DNA from 3 places in the Paenibacillus sp. FSL M8-0228 genome. Region 2 is predicted to be linked to each of the others. Evidence: riboswitches for the same ligand, from Rfam matches in the RefSeq annotation. Region 2 holds a riboswitch; each other region holds the start of a gene.
The links. Region 2 has a riboswitch for glycine ahead of MKY98_RS20115 (alanine/glycine:cation symporter family protein). Riboswitches for the same ligand answer to the same signal wherever they lie in the genome.
Positions count from the first base shown of each region.

Region 1: another riboswitch for glycine. It lies ahead of gcvT (glycine cleavage system aminomethyltransferase GcvT); the one in region 2 lies ahead of MKY98_RS20115 (alanine/glycine:cation symporter family protein).
Region 3: another riboswitch for glycine. It lies ahead of sdaAB (L-serine ammonia-lyase, iron-sulfur-dependent subunit beta); the one in region 2 lies ahead of MKY98_RS20115 (alanine/glycine:cation symporter family protein).

Region 1 is NZ_JBBOXA010000001.1:4,244,905-4,252,715, forward strand. Features, by position in the region: gene MKY98_RS18940 (PTS mannitol transporter subunit IICB) at 1-929, opposite strand, end outside; gene gcvH (glycine cleavage system protein GcvH) at 1,356-1,748, opposite strand; glycine riboswitch at 2,141-2,240, shown strand; gene gcvT (glycine cleavage system aminomethyltransferase GcvT) at 2,417-3,517, shown strand; gene gcvPA (aminomethyl-transferring glycine dehydrogenase subunit GcvPA) at 3,643-4,998, shown strand; gene gcvPB (aminomethyl-transferring glycine dehydrogenase subunit GcvPB) at 4,995-6,491, shown strand; gene ptsP (phosphoenolpyruvate--protein phosphotransferase) at 6,611-7,811, opposite strand, start outside.
Region 2 is NZ_JBBOXA010000001.1:4,459,030-4,466,840, reverse strand. Features, by position in the region: gene MKY98_RS20125 (LacI family DNA-binding transcriptional regulator) at 1-865, opposite strand, end outside; gene MKY98_RS20120 (glycoside hydrolase family 1 protein) at 1,079-2,536, shown strand; glycine riboswitch at 2,702-2,778, shown strand; glycine riboswitch at 2,797-2,891, shown strand; gene MKY98_RS20115 (alanine/glycine:cation symporter family protein) at 3,051-4,469, shown strand; gene MKY98_RS20110 (iron-containing alcohol dehydrogenase) at 4,527-5,699, opposite strand; gene MKY98_RS20105 (carbohydrate ABC transporter permease) at 5,848-6,675, opposite strand; gene MKY98_RS20100 (carbohydrate ABC transporter permease) at 6,698-7,573, opposite strand; gene MKY98_RS20095 (ABC transporter substrate-binding protein) at 7,607-7,811, opposite strand, start outside.
Region 3 is NZ_JBBOXA010000001.1:427,960-435,770, forward strand. Features, by position in the region: gene MKY98_RS01925 (Ig-like domain-containing protein) at 62-2,398, shown strand; gene sdaAA (L-serine ammonia-lyase, iron-sulfur-dependent, subunit alpha) at 2,559-3,458, opposite strand; gene sdaAB (L-serine ammonia-lyase, iron-sulfur-dependent subunit beta) at 3,448-4,137, opposite strand; glycine riboswitch at 4,350-4,465, opposite strand; gene MKY98_RS01940 (DUF6359 domain-containing protein) at 4,681-6,276, shown strand; gene MKY98_RS01945 (ABC transporter ATP-binding protein) at 6,605-7,636, shown strand; gene MKY98_RS01950 (ABC transporter ATP-binding protein) at 7,614-7,811, shown strand, end outside.

The sequences.
Region 1 (7,811 bases), 210 kb from region 2:
ATGATACTACCCGGTGAAGGAGCAGCAACCAGTCCGGCACCTGTCAACATGAAACAGAAGGTTCCCACAACACCGCCAGCTATAGCTGCAAGAATCAGAATCGGCTTCATCAAAATATAAGGGAAATAAATTTCATGAATCCCGCCGAAAAAATGAATGATGACTGCGCCAGGAGCTGACGACTTCGCAGAGCCTTTACCGAACAGACAGTAGGCCAGCAAAATACCAAGCCCCGGCCCAGGGTTGGATTCCAGCATGAACAGTACGGATTTGCCTGTTCTTGCAGCTTCCTCCAACGCAATCGGACTCAATACTCCGTGATTCAGCGCGTTGTTTAAAAATAATACTTTTCCGGGCTCAATAATGAGGTTGACAAGCGGCAATAGCCCCGCGTTCACGAGGAACTGTACCCCTGCCGACAACACTTGACTGATCATTTGTACAACCGGGCCGATCGCCACATGGGCAAGCAGTGCTAGAATGGCACCGATAATCCCGGCCGAAAAATTATTGACCAGCATTTCAAAGCCTGATCTGACTTTGCCTTCAATGGCCTTGTCGAACTTCTTCAATATCCACGCAGCCAGCGGACCAGCTACCATCGCGCCCAGGAACATCGGGATATCGGCTCCTACTATGACACCCATCGTCATGATGGCACCGATCACACCTCCACGCTGTCCGTGAATCATCGTGCCCCCTGTATAACCAATCAGCAGCGGCAACAAATAATTTTTCATCGGATCAACCAACTGTGCAAAACCTTCGTTCGGGAACCATCCGGTCGGAATAAAGAGTGCCGTAATCAACCCCCACGCAATAAAGGCTCCCATATTGGGCATAACCATACCGCTAAGAAAACGGCCAAAACGCTGTACGGCGACACGAGTGCCTCCTTTTGAACTTGGCTTTGCGTCCAATGTACTCATATTCAAATCCTCCTTGTAGGTAAGCATCACTACCTTTTCTTAAAATTCATACTAAATGACAGCGCTATCTTCATCAACGAAATGAAAACGTACTTTCGTCATGAACGTTGATGACAACATTTAAATTTAAATTATCCAGGAAGATATTATACCTGCATAATTCTTCTTAATATGACCTGTAGCTATAGAAATTAGTCGAAAAACCGCGCTGGATTATGTATGATTCCTATATGGGGACAACCCACTATATCAGAACAACACACGTAATTACGTTTTCAAAAAAAGACAAAAAAATAGCCGCTACGTCAAATCATAGCGACTATTTTATACAAAAATCGAGCAAACTAACGATGCTCTTATTCAATTAAAAATCAATATAAAATTCCGAATAACACGCTATTATTTCATGCTGCATTGCTCTATTTATTACTCCGAAATCAACTGCTCATACTGATCCGCCGACAGTAGTTTGCCCAATGATTCCTCCACATCTTTATCCATCTCTACTTCTACCATCCAACCTTTGTCATATGGAGATTCATTCACTAGCTCAGGTGTACCTTCCAGCGCTTCATTCACTTTTAATATGGTTCCCGTCACCGGAGCAAAAAGGTCGGATACCGTCTTCACCGATTCAATCGTACCGATCTCCGCTCCCTGCTCAATCGTTACTCCCGCCTCAGGTAATTCTACAAAAACAATATCACCCAGTTGGTGCTGTGCAAAGTCTGTAATACCAATCCGCACCGTTCCATTCTCTGTCCGCTGAACCCACTCATGTTCGTCTGTATACCAAAGTTGCTGCTTCACTTCACCCATTCTGTTCCCCTCACTTCCATATGAATAAAATCGCATTTGCTCACCTGTATTAGACAGGTTAAGATTATGACAATACGAACACTCATGTCAATAATACTAACAAAAATACTTCATATCACCTCCTATAGCGCTCTATATAAAAATATAATAATTTATAACAAACGCTTACATATCCTTATTTATATATTAAATGTTTTTTCTATTGTTTTTGATGACATTTTTATTGACATTTTGAATGAATTTGCGTATTAATGGGTTATAGCAAATACTTTGGGAAACACCCGACAACTGCAAACGCGGATGAACGCAGAGGGAGAGACTGCCAAAAAGATTCGCATAGCTGTTGCCGCTTGTGAGACAGTTGTGCACGCGAATCGGATCAAGTTGTTATCTGCAAAGCCAGGTAATATACTGCTGATCCCGAAGGTAGCGCCGAAGGAGTAAGCCTGCATTGCAGGTGAATCTCTCAGGCAAAAGGACCTCTGCCGGACGCATCTCTGGAGAGCATTCGCTATTGGAGCGGATCACCCAAGAGGAAACCCGGTACATACCGGGGTAACTTTCTGGTATCAAGGACAGAGCTGAAAAAAGAGTATAGACTGCTGTCTATACGTTTTTTTCGGCCTGTCTTTTTTGTTTTGCCGATCACACCGGATAGGAGTGGAAACATGACTAATTTGCGAAAAACACCGCTATATTCGTCCTACGGGACGCAGTCTGGGGTTCGTTGTATTGACTTTGGCGGCTGGGAGCTCCCCGTTCAGTTTAGCGGTATCCAAAAGGAGCATGAGGCCGTCCGGCAACGTGCGGGTTTATTCGATGTATCGCATATGGGTGAGTTTTTGGTTGAAGGCAAAGAGGCCGAAGCTTTTCTACAAAGGGTGACCACGAATGATGTCAGCCAGTTGGAACCAGGTCAGGCACAATATTCACTCCTGTGTTACCCCGATGGAGGTGTAGTAGACGACCTGCTTATTTACTGCAAAGGACCGGAGCGCTACATGCTCGTTGTGAACGCCTCCAACATTGATAAGGATTGGGATTGGTTACTTCGTCATGTGCCTGCATCCGTTCACATGGAGAATGTGTCTGATGCAATAGCATTGCTGGCATTGCAGGGACCGGAAGCAGCACGTATTGCCGCAGCCGTGGCAGATACGGATATTACGAATCTGGCATCTTTCCACTTTCATGAGAACGTGCCATTGTTCGGAGCAAAAGCACTCGTCTCACGAACCGGATATACGGGCGAAGACGGTTTTGAATTTTATGTACCTGCTGCGGAAGCACCCGCCGTATGGGAGGGTTTGCTTCGTTCCGGTGAGTCGTATGGGCTGATTCCCGCTGGACTTGGTGCTCGGGATACACTACGCTTTGAGGCTCGGTTGCCGCTGTACGGACAGGAGCTATCTGCCACGATTTCACCACTTGAAGCCGGTCTAGGGTACTTCGTCAAGCTGAATAAAGGAGATTTTATCGGTAGAGAAGCACTGCAACGTCAGAAAGATCAAGGGATTCCTCGTAAATTGATCGGGCTGGAAATGATTGATCGCGGCATCCCACGCGCCCATTATCCGGTATTCGCAGAAGGACAACGCATCGGTGAGGTCACAACGGGGACTCAGTCGCCCACCTTGAAGCGTAATCTGGGCCTCGCCTTGGTGGACAGTCGTTTTAGTGCCCTCTCCACACCGCTGGAGGTTGAGATTCGTGGCAAACGCCTGCGTGCCGAGGTAGTGGCAGCACCCTTTTATAAACGCCCGCGCTAATCTTAAACTCTCTTCATTCCAATAAAGCAAACATGTCAGATATGAACTTCCGGGTTTTTCAGCTCACACTTTTTTATTAGCTAATTACGATTTAAAATTTTGCTTTTCGAAAGGAGCCAGAACCTATGAAGCAGCATCGTTATCTCCCTATGACTGAACAAGATCAAACCGAAATGCTGCGTGTGGTGGGTGTATCATCCATTGATGATTTATTCAGTGACATTCCAGAGGCCATTCGATATCAAGGGGAACTCCCTCTTTCTTCTCGACTCGATGAGAAAGCCTTAACCCGCCACTTGGCCGAGCTGGCTGGACACAACGCCAATACAGACACACATGCCAGCTTTCTTGGCGCAGGAATTTATGATCATCATATTCCGTCGGTCATCCAGCACATCACTTCACGCTCGGAATTCTATACAGCCTACACCCCCTATCAGCCGGAAGTAAGCCAAGGCGAGCTACAAGCCATTTTCGAATTTCAGTCGTATATTTGCGAATTGACGGGCATGGCTGTAGCTAATGCCAGCATGTACGACGGAGCGACTGCACTGGCGGAAGCGGGCTCACTGTCCGCCGCAGCTACCCGCCGTAAACAGCTTATCGTATCGAGGTCCGTCCATCCAGAGGCACGTCAGGTATTGGCAACCTATGCACGCGGATTGAATTTGGACATCGTGGAGATCGGCTGTTCGGACGGTGTAACGGATGCTGATGCGTTAGCGGCGGCCGTATCGGAACAGACCGCGGCTGTTTTGGTCCAAAGCCCCAACTTTTTCGGAGCCGTGGAAAATCTACAGCCGATGGCTGACCTCATCCATGCACACAAAGGTCTTTTGGTCGTCAGTGCCAACCCACTGGCACTTGGCTTGCTGGAGACACCCGGCAAACAGGGCGCGGATATTGTGGTAGGAGACGCGCAGCCACTTGGCATCTCCTCTTCTCTCGGCGGTCCGACCTGTGGATACTTTGCCGTTTCTCAGGCACATATGCGCCGTATCCCCGGCCGTATTGTGGGTCAGACCACTGATCGCAATGGTAAACGCGGCTTCGTGCTGACCTTGCAAGCGCGCGAACAGCATATCCGCCGCGAAAAGGCCACCTCTAACATTTGTTCCAATCAAGCGTTGCTAGCTTTATCTGCATCTGTATACTTGTCTGTTATGGGTAGACAGGGGATCAAGGAAGTAGCCGAGCTAAATTTGCATAAAAGCCGGTATGCTTTAGAGCAATTGCTGAGCTTGAAGGGCGTAACTGCCTCGTTTAACGCACCGACCTTTAACGAGTTTGCCCTGAGACTGCCTGAGGGTACAGATATGAGCAGACTCCAGGCCGAGCTGCTAGCTGCTGGATTTATCGCTGGCTACGATTTGGGCCGGGACTATGAGGAACTTGCTGGTCACATGTTGATTGCCGTGACGGAGCAAAGAACCAAAGAAGAGATTGACCAATTTGTGCACACCTTGGGGGGATTGCTATGACACATACCGGACAGGATCAGAAACAAGAGCTGTTAAAGGAACACGATCAAGCGCTCATTTTTGAATTGAGCCGTCCGGGTCGCATCGCCTATTCCCTTCCCGAGTGCGACGTTCCCCGTCGCCCGGTGGCAGAGCTTTTGCCAGACTATACGCTGCGCAGCGAACCTGCAGCATTACCCGAGGTATCCGAAGTAGACGTTATTCGGCATTATACCGCCTTGTCCCGGCGCAATTTTGGCGTGGACAATGGATTTTATCCGCTCGGCTCCTGTACGATGAAATACAATCCGAAGGTGAATGAGGATGTCGCCCGATATACAGGCTTCGCCAAAATCCATCCATATCAGCCCGAGGAGAGCATCCAGGGTGCCATGGAGTTGCTGCATACGCTCCAAAATGATTTGGCTGCGTTAACTGGCATGGATGCCGTCACGCTTCAGCCCGCCGCGGGCGCCCATGGCGAATGGACCGGGCTGATGATGATTCGCTCATACCACGAAGCACGTAGTGAGCGACGTACCAAGGTGCTCGTGCCGGATTCGTCGCACGGAACGAACCCCGCCAGTGCAACCGTCGCAGGCTTCGAAACAGTCACCCTTCCTTCCACCCCTGAGGGGCTAGTGGATCTGGATGCGCTGCGTCAAGCCGTAGGCAACGACACTGCTGCGCTCATGCTGACCAACCCGAACACGCTTGGGCTGTTCGAGAAGCAAATCACTGACATTGCTGCCATCGTGCATGACGCGGGGGGTCTGCTCTACTATGACGGGGCGAACTCCAACGCCATCATGGGGATTACCCGTCCCGGAGATATGGGCTTCGATGTAGTGCATCTCAATTTGCACAAAACGATGAGTACCCCGCATGGTGGCGGTGGCCCCGGCGCTGGGCCTGTCGGCGTAAAGCAACGGCTCATCCCTTATTTGCCCAAGCCGCTTGTCGCACGGGATCCACAGGGGGTGTACCACTGGGACCGGGAACAGGGAGATTCTATTGGACGGGTTAAAGCCTTTTACGGGAACTTCGGTATTCTCGTCCGTGCCTATGCCTATATCCGTAGCTACGGTCCTGATGGCTTAAAGCGTGTATCGGAATGTGCTGTACTCAATGCCAATTACATGATGCATCGGCTCGCTCCATATTTTGATCTGCCCTACCCTGGACATTGCAAACACGAATTCGTGATGTCAGGGCGAGGCTTGAAAAAATTTGGAGTGCGCACGCTTGATGTAGCCAAACGTCTGCTTGATTTCGGCTACCATCCACCTACAATTTACTTCCCGCTGAATGTAGAGGAGTGCATCATGATCGAGCCCACGGAAACAGAAAGTAAGGAAACACTTGATGCTTTTGTCGACACTATGATTCATATTGCGCGGGAAGCAGAAGAGAACCCTGAGCTGGTGCTCAATGCACCATATACTACTCCAGTCACACGATTGGACGAAACTACTGCAGCCCGCAAACCTGTACTGAATTGCTCATGCAGTTGAAAACAAATTCTACTTAAAGGATGCAAAAAAGCCGGTATCTAATTAGATACCGGCTGCTGTATGTACACAGCAATTTTTTGTTGGAAAAAGATATAACCTTTGAAATGTAATACCCTTCCTTAGCCTTCGATGCTTTGAACCAATTCAACAACCTGTTCTGCTGTTTGCATGTCCAGAGCTTTTGTAGCCAGTTTTTCCATGTCCGCACGGGACAACTTGGAAATTTGACTACGTGCTGGCAGAATGGAAGTGGCGCTCATACTGAACTCATCAAGTCCGAGACCCAGCAGCAACGGAATTGCTGTTGTATCTCCTGCCATTTCGCCACACATACCAACCCAACGTCCTTCACGGTGAGCGGCATCAATAACCATTTTCACCAGACGCAGAATGGATGGATTGTATGGTTGATACAGGTAAGAAACCCGCTCGTTCATGCGATCCGCTGCCATTGTGTATTGAATCAGATCGTTTGTACCGATACTGAAGAAATCTACTTCTTTTGCGAATTGGTCAGCCAATACCGCTGTAGAAGGAATTTCTACCATGATGCCCAGTTGAATTTCTTCGGATACGGATACACCCTCAGCTACCAATTTTTCCTTTTCTTCCAACAAAACAGCTTTAGCTTCACGGAATTCGTTCAGCGTAGCAATCATTGGGAACATGATGCGCAAGTTACCATGCACACTCGCACGCAACAAAGCACGCAATTGAGTGCGGAAAATATCCTGGCGATCCAGACACAGGCGAATAGCACGGAATCCGAGGAACGGATTCATTTCTTTCGGCAGGTCCAGATAAGGAAGTTCTTTGTCACCACCGATATCCAAAGTACGGACTACAACCGGTTTACCTTCCATTCTTTCCAGAACAGTTTTGTACGCTGTATACTGTACTTCTTCGGATGGAAGCTTATCGCGTCCCATGTACAAGAACTCCGTACGGTACAAGCCAACGCCTTCACCACCGTTGTCCAGGACACCAGCTACATCATTAGGCGTACCAATATTGGCTGCCAGTTCGACATGGACACCATCGACAGAAACCGTAGCTTCGCCGCGCAGCTTGCGCCACTCTTCGCGTTGCTTGTCGTATGCCACTTGTTTAGCACGGTATTCTGCAACAATCTCTTCGGTAGGGTTCACGAATACGTGACCATCCAAACCATCAACGATAATCAAATCGCCGCTTTTAGCTTGAGACAATATATTTTTCGTTCCCACAACTGCAGGAATTTCAAGTGAGCGAGCCATAATAGCCGAATGCGAAGTACGTCCGCCGATATTCGTTGCAAAACCTTTAACAAATTCACGGTTC
Region 2 (7,811 bases):
TGATGGGATTTTGAATGGTTGTAATCCCCAACGTATGCGACAGCTCCGTGTTATCAAACCCAACAATCGCCAGATCTCCCGGTACGTTCAGCCGTTGTCTGCGTGCTTCGCAGAGAATGCCCACAGCTACATAATCGTTAGCACATAAAATAGCCTCTGGGAATTCCCCCCGATGCTGTAACAAATCCCGTACGACCTGTTCGCCATCACGGATATTATAAATTGAAGAGTGATTCCAGTGTTGCAACACTGACAGATTGTGCTCACTCATGATCTGTTCATAGGCTCGTTGTCTGCTATGGGTATTGATGCTGCTCGGACGACCAAAAGCATTGGCTATACGGGTATAGCCTTTTTGTATCAAATGCTTTAATGCTAGCATGTAACCTTCATATTGATCCATTGCGACGGAGCGAATATCGGTATGCTCCATTCGTTGCCAGGCCACGATCGGGCCATATTTACAATAGGTACTCAAAAAATCAGTGTCATTCACGCAGGAAATGATGACCAGCGCGTCGACTCTTTTTCTTTTTAAATCTTCAAAAGCTTGAAGCTCTTTCTTTTTGTCTTCTCCCGAAGTATAAATAATGGTCTGGAATTCATATTGTCCGGCGATTTCTACAAAGCTGTCCAGAAAAGCAAGAACAATTTCATTAATCGTTGAAGTGATGATACCAATCTGAAGCGTCTGACCCTTGGATAGGGAAATGGCATTCCGATTAGGAACATAATCTAATTCCTGCATGATTTTCAAAATCTTAGCTCTTGTTTCATGACTGACATGGGGGGACTGATTTAATACTCTGGATACCGTAGCCTTGGAAAAGCCCGCCAGTTTTGCAATTTGATCAAGATTCGACATGGTGCTTCTCCTCACATAAGAAAAAAATACTTGACATGAAACGCGTTACAACAATTAGGATGCTTATGAGGGCATTACATCTATTTTAAAGCATCTGTCAATGCATTTCAAAGGAGAACGGTTACCGTTAGGTATGGATTCACATTTGCAGCATTTGATGGGATTACTTAGGCCAAAGTAAAAATCTTATATACGGAAAGAGGTCTTTATACCATGACGAAGATGCTAAAAGGATTTCCGAAAAACTTCTTGTGGGGCGGGGCAACTGCAGCCAACCAATTGGAAGGTGCTTTTGACGTAGATGGAAAAGGCTTGTCCAGCGCAGACATGATTGCTTATGTACCCAAAGCGGAACGTAAGAACGATCACGCTATAGAGATTTCGTCCGAGCGACTCGAAGACATTTTGGCAGGCAAAGTCAATGCCCGTTTCCCAAAACGTGAAGGTGTGGACTTTTACCACCACTACAAAGAAGATATTGCATTGTTCGCTGAAATGGGCTTTAAAGTATTTCGTATGTCCATCCACTGGTCGCGGATTTTCCCGAATGGCTATGATCACGAGCCGAATGAAGCAGGATTGCAATTCTACGACAATGTATTTGATGAGCTGCGCAAATATAATATTGAGCCCTTGGTAACATTGTCACATTATGAAACACCGCTAGGTCTGACTCAGAAGTATAATGGCTGGCTGGGTCGTGAAGTCATACAGCATTACGTCAATTATGCCGAAACGGTGTTTACACGCTATAAGGATAAAGTAAAATACTGGCTGACCTTTAATGAAATCAATGTAATGACCATGAGTCCGTTCACCGGTGGCGGTGTGGTTATTGACCGTGTAGAAAACAAACAGCAAGCGATATATCAAGCATTGCATCATCAATTTGTAGCTAGTGCACTGGCAACCAAACGGGGACATGAGATCATCCCGGGTGCTCAGATCGGCTGTATGTTGGCACGTATAGAAAGCTATCCACATACGTGTAACCCAGCGGATATACTGAAAGCCCAGCATGAAAATCAGATGAACCTATTCTTTACGGATGTGCATGCCCGTGGGGAATATTCCAACTATATGAATCGTTATTTTGAAGAAAATAATATTGTGATCCAGACAGAACCCGGCGATGACGAAATTTTGAAAAATAATACGGTTGATTTTATCTCATTTAGCTACTACATGACCTTGACCGTATCGGCAGGTCCAGAAGGCGAGAAAGCAGCAGGAAACCTGATTGGCGGCGTGAAAAATCCGTATCTGCAGTCCTCCGACTGGGGATGGCAGATCGATCCGATCGGCCTGCGTGTTACACTGAATACGTTTTATGATCGCTATCAAAAGCCTCTGTTCATCGTGGAAAATGGCTTGGGTGCATATGATAAGGTGGAAGAGGACGGCTCTGTGCATGACACGTATCGCATTGATTACTTGCGTCAGCATATTGTCCAAATGAAGGAAGCGATTGCCGACGGTGTTGATCTGATTGGTTACACCAACTGGGGCCCTATCGACCTTGTGAGCATGTCTACTTCCGAAATGTCCAAGCGCTACGGATTTATTTACGTTGATCTGGATGATGACGGTAACGGAACGCTCAAACGCTCCAAAAAAGACTCTTTTAACTGGTATAAAAATGTGATAGCAACCAATGGTGAAGAATTGTAATTTCATATCGTCTCGGGCGGGTATAGCAGAGGACATCCTAAGGATGCAATCTGCTGTACCCGCTTTTTTGATAGACATAATAATATTTCAGAGGGCTTCACAAACTTTTCACTTGTAATAAGCTGAAAGTTTTCTGTATAATGAATAAAAATTTCATATGTCTGGTTGATGTTTGCGGGAGATGGAACGAAAGTTCCGACCGAAGGGGCAAAACTCTCAGGTGCTTAGGCTGTTTACAGCCACAAGCGGGGACCGTAAACGGACAGAACTCTGGAGAGACCCTTAATTGGGCGCCGAAGGTGCACCGCAGAGAACATCTGCTTAAACTCTCAGGCAAAAGGACAGAGACGCGAATAACCTGTGACAGGGAATGCCCTAGGCTTTTTTATGAGCTATTAGAGGCAGAAACCTGCACAAGATGGTTGTATTTTTTCGTGCCTTTAACCTCTCCAGGAGTCGAATCAGCTGATTTGACTCTTTTTTGTTTTCTAATATGCTGGAGGAGCGGGTTGAAATGAATTTGGTACATGTGTTAGAAGCGATTAGCAGTTGGATATGGGGGGCGCCTCTCATCATTCTTGTCATGGGAACGGGGTTGTGGCTGACCATACGTCTGAAAATGTTGCAGGTATTCCGCCTGCCCCTGGCGATCAAGCTGATCGGTAAGGCCCCGAATGAAGGCAGCGGGGATGTAAGTAGTTTTGCGGCTTTGAGTACGGCGCTAGCGGCTACAGTTGGCACAGGAAGTATTGTCGGCGTAGCGACAGCCATTAAGCTGGGCGGGCCGGGTGCCTTGTTCTGGATGGTCGTTGCAGCCTTTTTTGGGATGGCGACGAAATATGCGGAAGGTGTACTTGCAGTAAAATACCGGGTGAAGGATCGGAATGGACAATTTTCCGGCGGCCCGATGTATTATATTGAGAAAGGTCTAGGACGTCGTTTTAAACCGCTGGCGATGCTGTTTGCTTTTTCGGGCATGCTGGTGGCGTTGTTCGGGATTGGAACGTTTCCGCAGGTCAAAGCGATTGTATCTTCGACGGAAAACAGTTTTGGCGTTCCGCCCATTGTAACGGCACTGATTATAGCTATCCTTACTGGACTGGTTACTATTGGAGGACTCAAAAGCATTGCCAAGGTATCGACGAAGGTCGTTCCTTTTAAAACAGGCTTGTACGTACTGATCTGTCTCATCGTACTGATTCGGTTTGCTGACCAGCTTCCTGCCGCAATTGCGCTGGTGCTCCATTCGGCATTTTCAACTACATCTGCAACGGGCGGATTTGCCGGAGCTACGATTATGCTGGCGATGCGAAGTGGGGTAGCCAGAGGTATTTTTGCCAATGAGGCCGGATTGGGGAGCGCACCGATTGCAGCCGCAGCTGCCAAAACCAAATGGCCTGCGGAGCAAGGGTTGATTTCCATGACAGGCGTGTTTATTGATACGATGGTTATTTGTGTGATGACCGGGTTGACGCTACTGGTTAGCGGTGTGTGGAGCGGGCCTACCGATGCGGGTCTGATGACTCAGCAAGCATTTTCCAGCGCATTCCCGCTGGGGGCAGAACTGCTCACAATTATTCTGATTATGTTCGCGTTCACCACCATGCTCGGCTGGAACTATTACGGGGAACGCTGTGTTGAATATTTGCTTGGGGTCAAGTGGATTAAGCCATACCGTTATCTGTTCATTCTACTCGTTGGCGGGGGCGCGTTCATTAAACTGGATGCGATTTGGCTGCTGGCAGATATCTTTAACGCAATGATGGCTTTCCCGAACCTGATTGCACTGCTCGGCTTATCAGGCATTGTCGTTGCAGAAACCCGAACCTATATGGATTCTCTGAATTCTAGTAAGAAAAAGGGCATTCTTGCAGGTGCCAGTGTAGGGGCAGCTATTCAAGTAGAAGAAAAGGGACAAACGGTTAATTCATAAATTTCAAAAGGGAGTGCTCTCAGCCATCACAGGCTTGAGGACACTCCCTTTTGAATGTTATAACGATGCACGCAAAATAGCTAAAATATCTTCTTGATTCAGCTTTTTATAATTACCGAAGCCTCCATATTCCATTTCACGGGCTGCAATGGTTGCGATTTTTTCCAATTGCTCATCATTAATATTGTAATCGGCCAGGGTGGAAGGGGCACCGAGACTTGTCCAGAATGCACTAAGACGGTCAATACCCTCCAAAGCGATTTCTCTATCTGTTTTATCTACGGTGTCTAAGTCAAACATGCTGAGCATCAGCCGTTTCATGCGTGCAGCATCCTGATCCACCGTATGTCTCATCCAGTTGGGGAATAGGATCGCCAGACCGCCAGCATGAGGAATATCATATACAGCAGATAATGCATGTTCAATCGTATGCGAAGCCCAGTCCCCGAAGTAGCCCATTTGCAGTGTTCCGTTAAGAGCAATCGTTCCGGCATATAAAATCGTTTCGCGATGCTCGTAGTTGTGCAAATCCTCCAACAGCTTAGGTGCAGTTTCGATTACGGTTTGCAGCACGGAAAAGCACATACGATCTTGCAACGGTGTATTTTTAACATTGTGAAAATACTGTTCAAATACATGGCTCATCATATCCACCATGCCATATACCGTCTGATCACGTGGCACAGAGAAGGTGTTTTTTGGGTCCAGAATCGAAAACTTCGGATGCGTCACCGCGCTGCCCCATACGTATTTTTCGTTCGTTTCCCAGTTGGTGATGACAGAATCCGGATTCATTTCTGAACCGGTGGCGGCGAGTGTGAGGATGGTGCCGAATGGTAGAGCCTCGGTCGGCATGTGCTTTTTGTTGATAATATCCCACACATCGCCGTCATATTTAGCCCCTGCTGCGATGGCTTTGGTGCAATCAATAACGCTTCCGCCGCCTACTGCAAGTAAGAAGTCGATGTTTTCATTTCGGCAAATGTCGATGCCCTTCTTAACGGTAGACAAGCGCGGATTCGGCTCTACGCCGGACAATTCATGAATGTTAAGATGTAGCGGCTCTAACGCGTTTAATACCTGGTCATACAGACCATTTCGCTTGACACTTCCGCCTCCGTATATCAGTAAAATATTTTTGCCGTAATTCAGCAGCTCCTGCTGCAGTTCTTCAATTTGATTGTCTCCAAATATTAATTTGGTGGGGTTATAATATGTGAATTTGTTCATCTGGAAAGTTCCCCTCAGTTCATAGTTCATGTTCAAATCGTAAATCGCTTAACCTGATTGCCTGTTGAATACCTAACTTTACCATGTAAGCTATTTGAAATGACGATTAACTATTATACATGAAATGAATAAGGGAATTCAAGTGAATCTAATCTTTGACCGCACCAGCGGCAAGATCGGAAATAAACTGGCGGCTAATGAAAAGAAACAAAATAATAAGTGGCAGTACAGCAAGCAGGGTGCCCGCAATGACCATCGCATAATCCGTATTGTAAATCCCGTTTAACTGTGACAGTGCAATCTGGAGCGTGAATTTACGCTCATCCGTTAAGACGATTAGCGGCCATAAATAATCATTCCAGGCTCCTATAAAGGTAAACGCGCCGAGAAAAGCGAACGCAGGACGTAGAATAGGCAGTGCTACATTCAAGTACAGTCGAAAAAAGCTGCATCCGTCCATCCGCCCCGCATCCAGCAGCTCCTTTGGAATGGATTCTTCCGCATATTGACGAATCCAGAAAATGCCGAAGGCATTTACCATCCCCGGGATAATAAGCGCTTTGAACGTACCTACCCATCCAAAGGCGGCCATCATGACAAAGGAGGGGACAAGCGAAAGTTGTGAAGGGACCATCATGGTAGCTAGCAGAACGATAAATAGCACTTTTTTGCCCGGAAAATCAAACTTGGCGAATGCAAAACCTGCCAGTGAATCGAAAAACAGAACCAATAAGGTAACAGAACCGGCTACAAAAAGGGTATTAAAAAAGGCTCCGGCAAAATTAATCTGCTGTAATACTCTAGTTATGTTATCCAAGAAGTGGCTACCAAACCACAATTGCGGTGGAAAACGATAGATGTCTGAAGTTGTACGGGTTGCCATAACGATCAGCCAGTAAAATGGAAACATCGACAGGATGATTCCCACCAACAATCCGGCATATAAAACAAAGGATTTTGCACGTGTCTGTATCATGTTGTGAAGCTCCTTCCCATCGTTATTTTTTACCTTGAACGAGTTTCCAGTTGATGATGGAGAATAGAGCAATGATGAGGAACATGCCCCATCCGACGGCTGCACCATATCCAAAATAGTTGTTAATGAACGACTCGCGGTACAGGTATAAAACGATGGTCATGCCACTTGCCCCGGAACCGCCGTCATTACCGACCAGGACCTGTGGCTCGGTGAAGAGTTGCATACCGCCGATGGTGGACGTAATGACCGTAAACAGAATGACTGGGCGCAGCATGGGGATAGTGATGCGGAAAAAAGCTTGCGCTCCGGTTGCTCCGTCTATTTTGGCGGCCTCATACAGCACATGCGGAATACTCTGAAGTCCGGCCAGATAGATGATTGCGTTATAGCCCATCCATCTCCATACGACCATAGAAGAAATGGCAATTTGGATACCCCATGGCACATTCAGCCATTGAACCATGGGCAGTCCCAAGAGTTGCAGAAGGTAGTTGAGAAATCCGAAATTGTTGGCAAATAAGGCACCAAATATGATGGCGACAGCCACAATAGACGTCACATTGGGCAGGAAGAATCCAACTCGCCATAAGGTGCGCATTTTCACAAATGGGGCATAAAGCAGAAAGGCAATAATCAGTGCGAAGAATAGCATTGGAATCGTTGCATACACCCAGATCACAAAGGTGTTGCCTACAGCCTGCCAAAATTCATGATCTGTTACAAGGTAGCGAAAGTTGCCCCAGCCGTTGTAGGTCATGTCTCCGATTCCGTCCCATTTGTGAAACGCCAGGTATAATGAAAAACCAATCGGAAACAGTCCAAAGATGCCAAACAGCAGATAAAACGGCGAGATCGCAGCATAAACGGCACGGTGCTTCCAGATTTCTCTCAGCATATTGTCCACACGCCTTTTTTGAATTTTGTTTTTTTATCGCTGTAATTCCCGTTCGATTCGTTCCATGGTTTCCGTCCATAATGCATCAGGATTAGCATCCTGCTTGGCAACATTAGCAAGGCGACGGGTCACAATGCCGTGGATGACAGGGTAGCGCTCGCCGAAATAGCTGCTTTTCACATGACGTGCGGAGGCGGAGAAGATGAGTCCGGTGGCCTGACCCCCAAAGAAAGGCTCG
Region 3 (7,811 bases), 4.0 Mb from region 2:
GTAGGTATAAGGATTTTGCGAAATCCTTAATTTAAGTTTTGAAATGGGAGGGAATTAGATTTTGAAGAATAGATGGTCCGGTTTTCTGGCGTTGGTCATCCTGATTTCAAGTTTTACATCATATGCAGGGTTTGCATCTGCAGCAGAAGCAGTGCTTTCCAAGATTGTCCTTTCGTCTAACGAGGTAACTTTGCAACAGGGGGATACAGCTGCATTGACGGCTACGGCTGTTTTTAGTGATGGGACAACCTCAAATGTAACCGTAAGCACGGATTGGAAAAGTGATAACACAGCTATTGCTACTGTGTATAATGGTACAGTTTCGGCCAAGGCTGAAGGGGAAGCCACCGTGGTTGCGACCTATAAAGATAAGGTACAATCGGTTCAGGTACATGTAACGAAAAAGGTTAAGGCGCTGACATCTAGTGTACAAAGCCTGAACTTGCGTTCAAGCGGTACAGGACAGGTTGATTTGACAGCGACATACAGTGATAATACAACAGCTCAGGTTTCGGGTGATGCTACTTGGACCTCGGATAATCAAAAGATTGCAACTGTAGTTAACGGTTTGGTTACCGCTCAGGGAGCAGGTACAGCCAATATTAAGGCCGTATATGGTCAGCAGACCGTAACCATTGCTGTACAGGTAGAGCAAGTTAAACGTCTTGATGTCAGTTCATCAGAGGTTTCTCTTTTGCTGAAGGATACTGAGAAGGTTAAACTTTCAGCGACGTTCCCGGATGGATCGGTACAGGACGTGACAGAGTCCGCTGAGTGGAGCTCCAGCAATGCAGCTGTGGCGGATGTACTGAAAGGCACCATTACCGGCTATAGCGCGGGAAAGGCGACAATTACAGGTAAATATGGCACGATGTCCGCTACGATTTCGGTGGATGTCGATCAAACGAATAAGCTGAAAGCCAGCGAATCCAATATTTTTCTCCGTCTGGATGAATCTAAAAAAATACAGGTTTCTGCTGTTTACCCGGATGGAACAGTAACGGATATCACGGATAAAGCTACTTGGGCATCAAGCGATGAAAAAATTGCAACGGTGAATAAAGGAACGATTATGGCCATCGGTGCGGGTTCGGCAACGGTGACCGCTAAGTATGGAGATAAGACCGTTTCGATCAAGACAGATGTCGAAACCTCTAGATTTCTGGATTTGAGCGAGGACAAGCTGAGCTTGAATGCCAAGGAATCCAAAAAGCTCAAGCTGACCGCAACGTACGTAACAGGTACGGAAGAAGATATCACAAGTAAGGCAGAGTGGAAGTCCAGCAATGAAGATATCGCTTTTGTCAGCGCGGGGGAAGTCACAGGTTATAAAACAGGTGAGGCTACCATCACCGCTTCTTATGGCGGCAAAACAGTTACAGCTACGGTATCCGTAAATGTACCCGGGGATCTGTCTCTGTCCTCCAAAACGGCAACAATTGATATTAATGAGGACTATACTGCAACTTTGACGGCTACTTATGCGGATGGGCGTAAGGAAGATGTAACACAGGATGCAGAATGGGCTTCAAGCGCGGAAGATATTGCCTCTGTGTCCAAAGGAACGATTACGGGTAAATCTGCTGGTAAAGCGGTTATTACAGCGACCTATAATGGCAAAAAACTAACAATTAACGTACAAGTGGGCCTTGTAGACCGTCTGGAAACAGACTCGCGTGTAATTGCGCTTGGTGCTCAGGAAACGAAGCAGCTGAAAGTAACAGGAGTTAAGAGTGGTGGTACAAAAACAGATGTAACCAAGGATGCCACCTGGACAACTAGCAATGTAAAAGTGGTTGAAGTTAGCGAAGGTTTGATCAAAGCGAATGGTAGTGGTAAGGCAACTGTGACTGCTTCATATGGCAAGCAAAACATTACGTTTACGGTAGAAGTGGACGTAGCGCAAAAGATTGAAGCGGATGCAATCGCGCTATCGCTCAAATCTGGAGATCAAAAAACCATCGCGATTGTGGTTAAATCGAGCGATGGTAAAGAAAAGGATGTTACAACCCAAGCTGAATGGAAAACGTCCAATTATAAGGTAGCCACTGTTAAAAAGGGTCAGGTTACCGCGGTCAGCTACGGTAAAGCTAACATTCAGGCGAAGTTCGGCGGGAAGATAATCAGCGTACCTGTAGATGTTGATACGCTTAAATATTTGCAAACAGACGAAGTCGCCTTGAATTTGAAGGCAGGACAGCTGGCTAAGGTTACGGCTACAGCCACGTATAAGGATGAGTCGGAGAAGGATGTTTCCAAACCGGCTGTCTGGTCCTCGTCCAGAATTATTGTGGCGACCGTCAAAGACGGTAACATTAAGGCACAGGGCAAGGGCAAAGCAGTAATTACTGTGAAATATGCAGGTAAAATGACGAAGATACAGGTAACCGTTCAGTAATCTGTAACCCGACTAAAAAGAAAAAGAGCAAGCATACGTCCAGCGACGATATGCTTGCTCTTTTCTTTATAAGGGCGAATTCTCTTTCCCTAGGACAATGTAGGGGAGAGGTAGTCGCCTTGTTTTATAGAGGAAAAGTAATTGGTTTAAAGCTTAGAAATTACGACTTATTCTTCTTGATTGATGCGTTGCGTGTAAGTGATTCGGTCAAACGCTTGCCAGTCGGCGTCTGAGCCAAGCCGCCTTTGGCGGTCTCGCGGTGCTTCGACGGCATCGCGCTGCCGACTTCAAGCATCACGTCAATGACTTCGTCAGACGGAATAGCGCTGCGCACACCCGCCAAAGCCATGTCCGCTGCGGCAAGCGCAGTCACGGCTCCCAGCCCGTTGCGCACGATGCACGGAATCTCCACGAGTCCGGCGACGGGGTCGCAAATCAGGCCGAGCGTGTTCTTAAGAGCGAGGCCCACGGCGTGAACAGCCTGTTCAGGCGTACCACCGCGCAGCTCGACCATAGCGCCAGCGGCCATCCCGATAGCTGAGCCAATCTCAGCCTGACAGCCTCCCTCCGCGCCAGAAATGAAGGAGTTGTTGGCGATCACGTAGCCAATGGCTCCAGCGGCGAATAGGCCGTTCACCATATGCTCATCATCCCAGCCGAACCGTTCCTGCGCACTGATGAACACACCAGGGATAACCCCACATGAGCCTGCGGTAGGAGTGGCGACAATGCGACCCATGGATGCATTAACCTCCGACACGGAGAGGGCATAAGCCATGGCGAGCGCGGAGGCATCACCGGAGCAGGTCTCCCCTGACCGCAGATACTCGGCCAGGCGCTTGCCGTCGCCGCCCGTCAATCCACTGCGGGATACGGTGTCTTGTGTCTGACCGCGATGAACGGCTTCCTTCATGATTTCATAATAATCAGACATTTGGCGAAAGATTTCTTCCTCCGTTGTATTCGTTTCTTGTACCTGTTCTTGAATCATCAAGCGGCCAATCGTGGTGGATTCTTCAGCGCATAAAGCGCTGATCTCATGCAGATGGCTAAACCGCATCGGATTCAGCTCCTTTTTTCAAATTAATCATCTTAATTTCATACATATGAGGTAAAGAACGCAGTTCCGCAATCAGTTCAGCTGGAGCAGAACTGTCCGTTTCAATGGCGGTGAGTGCTTCACCATCCCGGCCTTTGCGATCTACGTGCATATAGGCAATGTTAATGTGGGCCGCGCCCAGCGCTGAAGTTATTGCGCCCAATGTACCGGGCTTATCCGAGTGGAGAAGCACCAGCGTAGGCAGCTCCCCGGTCAGATTGACCCGGAATTCGTTGAGTTGCTGGACATGGATGCTGCCGCCGCCGATGGAGGAGCCCAGCAGTGTGCGCTGATCCTCGCCCTTCCACAACTCGAAACGGACGGTGTTCGGATGAGGAGCGGGGAGTCCACTGACGGCGAATTCCACGGTCATCCCGGCTTGCTCGGCCCATTGCTCGGCATCTGGAATCCGGTGATCGTCCGTATCGTAATTAAGCAGTCCTGCGATGAGCGCCAGATCCGTACCGTGTCCTTTATACGTATCGGCAAAGGAGCCGTACAGTGTCATACGGGCACGGTCAGGCTGCGCCCCGAGCCAGTGCCGGGCAACGCGTGCGAGTCGCACCGCGCCTGCGGTGTGTGAACTGGAAGGTCCGGTCATGGCCGGGCCGATAATAGAAAATACATCTTTGAAACGCATGGTGTGGCCCCCTGTATGTTCTAATACCATACTATATGGTATTTCCGCGTCTTTGCGCGGTTATGACGGTTCCTAATGCTGACGCACAATGTGAGCACAAAAAAAGGACAGGATAAGGAAGTTTCCCTTATCTCTGTCCTCGTTACCTGAGAGTTTCGTGCGGTGTTCTTACCGCCTTACCCCTTGGGTGGCTTGCGCTCTCTCCAGAGTTGCGTCAGATGACGATACATGGACCTGAGAGATTATCCGCCAGCCGGGTGCTGGCGTCTTGCTCCTTCGGTGCCGCCAGAGTGTAAGCCTCCTGGACAGACTCTCCCGTCATCTTCATTCGCGTATACCGTTCTACATGTCTTTCTTAGCGTAATGTATGACGTGCTCGGTGTCAATCACAGGGTTTAATTTTTACATAAACAGGTGCATTTCCAATAAAAAAGATTAAAGTTTACATAATTACGGATGAAATCAGGAAGGAATTAGAAGATTGGCGGCTAATCTGATAGAGGACAAGTACATTTATGGAAATCATAGGAGGGATATTGACGTATGGTAAAAGGCTTGCGGTTCACAGGTTCACGCTTAAAAGGGATGCTGCATCTAGCAGCGATCGTTTCACTGCTGATCGGGATCTTCGTTCCGTTCGGTCAGATCAAGGCAGAGGGAGCATTGACAGTAGCCGAAGCACTTCAGGGCCAAAGCAGTGGAGGTACGGTGACGGTAGAAGGTTATATCGTCGGACATGCCACCGGATCGAAAACGGCTAACTTTTCTTCTCCGTTTGCGAATGATTTTAACGTACTGATTGCCGACCAGGCCAATGAACGTAGCACGTCTAATCTATTGGATGTACAGCTGACATCCGCGTACAGAGGGCAATTTGGGCTAACAGGCCATCCTGAGCTGATTGGCAGCAAAATCCGTGTGACGGGTACACTCGGCGCCTACAATAATTTTGGTGGAGTGAAAAGCCCAAGCGCTGTTGAACTGGTGAACGGAAGCGAGCCAGGGGAACCTGGTGAACCTGAACCTGGCAACCCGGGTCAACCCGGTACTACATTGCCGGATGGAAAAGGCAAAAAGGTGCTGCTCGATAATACGCACGCACAGACCGCTGGTGCAGCAGATTGGGTCATTGAAGGCGCCTTCTCCGACTTTGCCAATGGACTGCGTAATGTAGGCTTTACGGTAGACCCATTAAATCGTCCCATTCCTTTTACTTATGGAGAGCAGGCCATAACCTATGACAAGCTGCGCCAATATGATGTGTTCATTATTGGTGAAGCGAATGTTGCCTTTAAGGCATCCGAGCAGGCTGCCCTGCTGCAATACGTGAATAACGGAGGGAGCGTCTTCTTCATCTCCGATCATTATAATGCAGATCGTAACAAAAACCGTTGGGATTCCTCCGAGGTTATGAATGGCTACCGTCGTGGAGCCTATACTAATCCGGCCAAAGGCATGACTGCAGAAGAGGCTGCATCACCGGCAATGCAAGGATTAACAAGCTCCGATTGGCTGGCGGCCAACTTTGGCGTTCGTTTCCGTTACAATGCGCTCGGTGATGTGAATGCTACCGACATTGTAGCCGCAGATCAATCTTTCGGTATTACCAAGGGTGTGCGCTCGATTGCCATGCATGCAGGATCTACGCTGGCTATTATTGATCCTACCAAGGCTAAAGGCATTGCTTATATCCCTTCAGGCACGAAAAAATGGGGGAATGCGGTAGATCAGGGGGTTTATAACGGCGGGGGCCGTGCGGAAGGACCTTATGCCGCTATCTCCAAGGTAGGCCATGGCAAGGCGGCATTCATCGGTGATTCTTCCCCTGTAGAAGATGCTACACCGAAATATGTGCGTGAGGAAAACGGACAGTCGAAGAAGACATATGATGGCTTCAAAGAAGTGGATGATTCAACCTTCCTGGTGCAAACGGTTCAATGGCTTGCATGGAAGCAGGACTACACGAAATTGTCTGATGTGGCAGGTTTGACTCTGGATCAACCAACGAAGCTTCTGCCATTCGAAGAGCCTGCGGCGTCCACGGAACCACAGCCTGAGCCTTGGTCTGCTCCGGCAGCAGGCTACAAATGGTACGATCCTAGAACATTCAAGTCTGGCTCCTATGGAGCGGCTTCGTAAATTATATTGTCAGGAGCTCAATGTGAGCTTGGGTTAGTTAGTCGTTTGATCCCTGCTGAGGGATCAGGCGACTTTTTTTGTGATGAAAATTAACCTGTGGTTGGTTATTTCATTACATTTTGTGCCAGAAAGGCCGCACTATTGCTGGATCATTGATTTTTTAAATGATGTTGATAGCATAATCTTAATTGATATATCCATATACTGGTGATAGGATGTATTCAAATTATTCCGACAAAAACGGTATGTAATGTTCATGAGAGGTTTTAAACATCAAACATGGTGAGAATAAGCGGGACAAGACCATGGAGAATGGAGGAAGCGCGCATTGAATACCGAACCTGTGTTGGAAATTAAAGGATTATCCGTATCTTTTCGCATCCAGGATCAATATCACCCCGCAGTCGACCATCTGGATCTGACGGTCAACCCCAATGAAGTGCTGGCTGTAGTCGGAGAATCCGGCTGTGGCAAAAGCGCGTTAGCGCTTTCGATCCCGCAACTGCATGACATGGAACGCACGCGTGTAGAGGGGGAGGTCTTTTTTAAAGGAACGGACTTGAACCGTCTTTCCTCAGGGCAAATGAATAAAATCCGCGGAGCGGGAATTGGCATGATCTTTCAGGACCCGTTGACAGCACTCAACCCGTTGATGAGCATTGGCAAGCAGATTGAGGAAAATCTCGATTATCATACGTCACTATCTACGAAGCAAAAAAGGGAACGTGTGCTTGAGCTGCTGGAAAGTGTAGATATACCGAATCCAGTGCGTGTGTATGATCAGTATCCGCATGAACTGTCAGGAGGGATGCGGCAGCGTGTGATGATCGCGATTGCCATAGCTTGCCGACCTTCTCTTATTATTGCAGATGAGCCGACGACTGCGCTCGATGTAACGATCCAATCGCAAATTCTCGACTTGCTCAAACAGCTTCAACAGGAGACTGGGAGCGGTATTATCCTGATTACGCACGATCTTGGTGTTGTGGCAGAAGTAGCCGACCGCGTGGTGGTCATGTATGCCGGAGAAATCGTGGAGAGCGCTGATGTTTTTGAATTATTCAGGCATCCACAGCATCCGTATACGCGTTCTTTGCTTGCTTCCATGCCGGGATCGCATACCAAGGGGGAATCACTGCATGTCATCGGCGGCATTGTTCCCTCATTACAAGATATCCCCCGCAATAGCTGCCGCTTTGCTCCACGTATTCCCTGGATTCAGCAGAGGGTGCATGAAGACCATCCCCAATTAAATGAAATTTCCCCTGGACATTGGGTCCGTTGTACATGTTATCAGCATTTCCATTTTGAAGACGAGGCAAAGGGGGAGGCTGCTCATGGCACTACTGGAGTTAAATGATTTGAGGGTGCACTATCCGGTGCGCGGTGGTTTCTTCCAGCGTGTTATCGATCAGGTGAAAGCAGTGGATGGCGTGTCGATCAGCATTGAGGCAGGCCAGACCTACGGGCTGGTGGGGGAATCTGGCTGTGGGAAAACGACGACAGGCAGGACGATCATCGGTCTAAATAAGCTG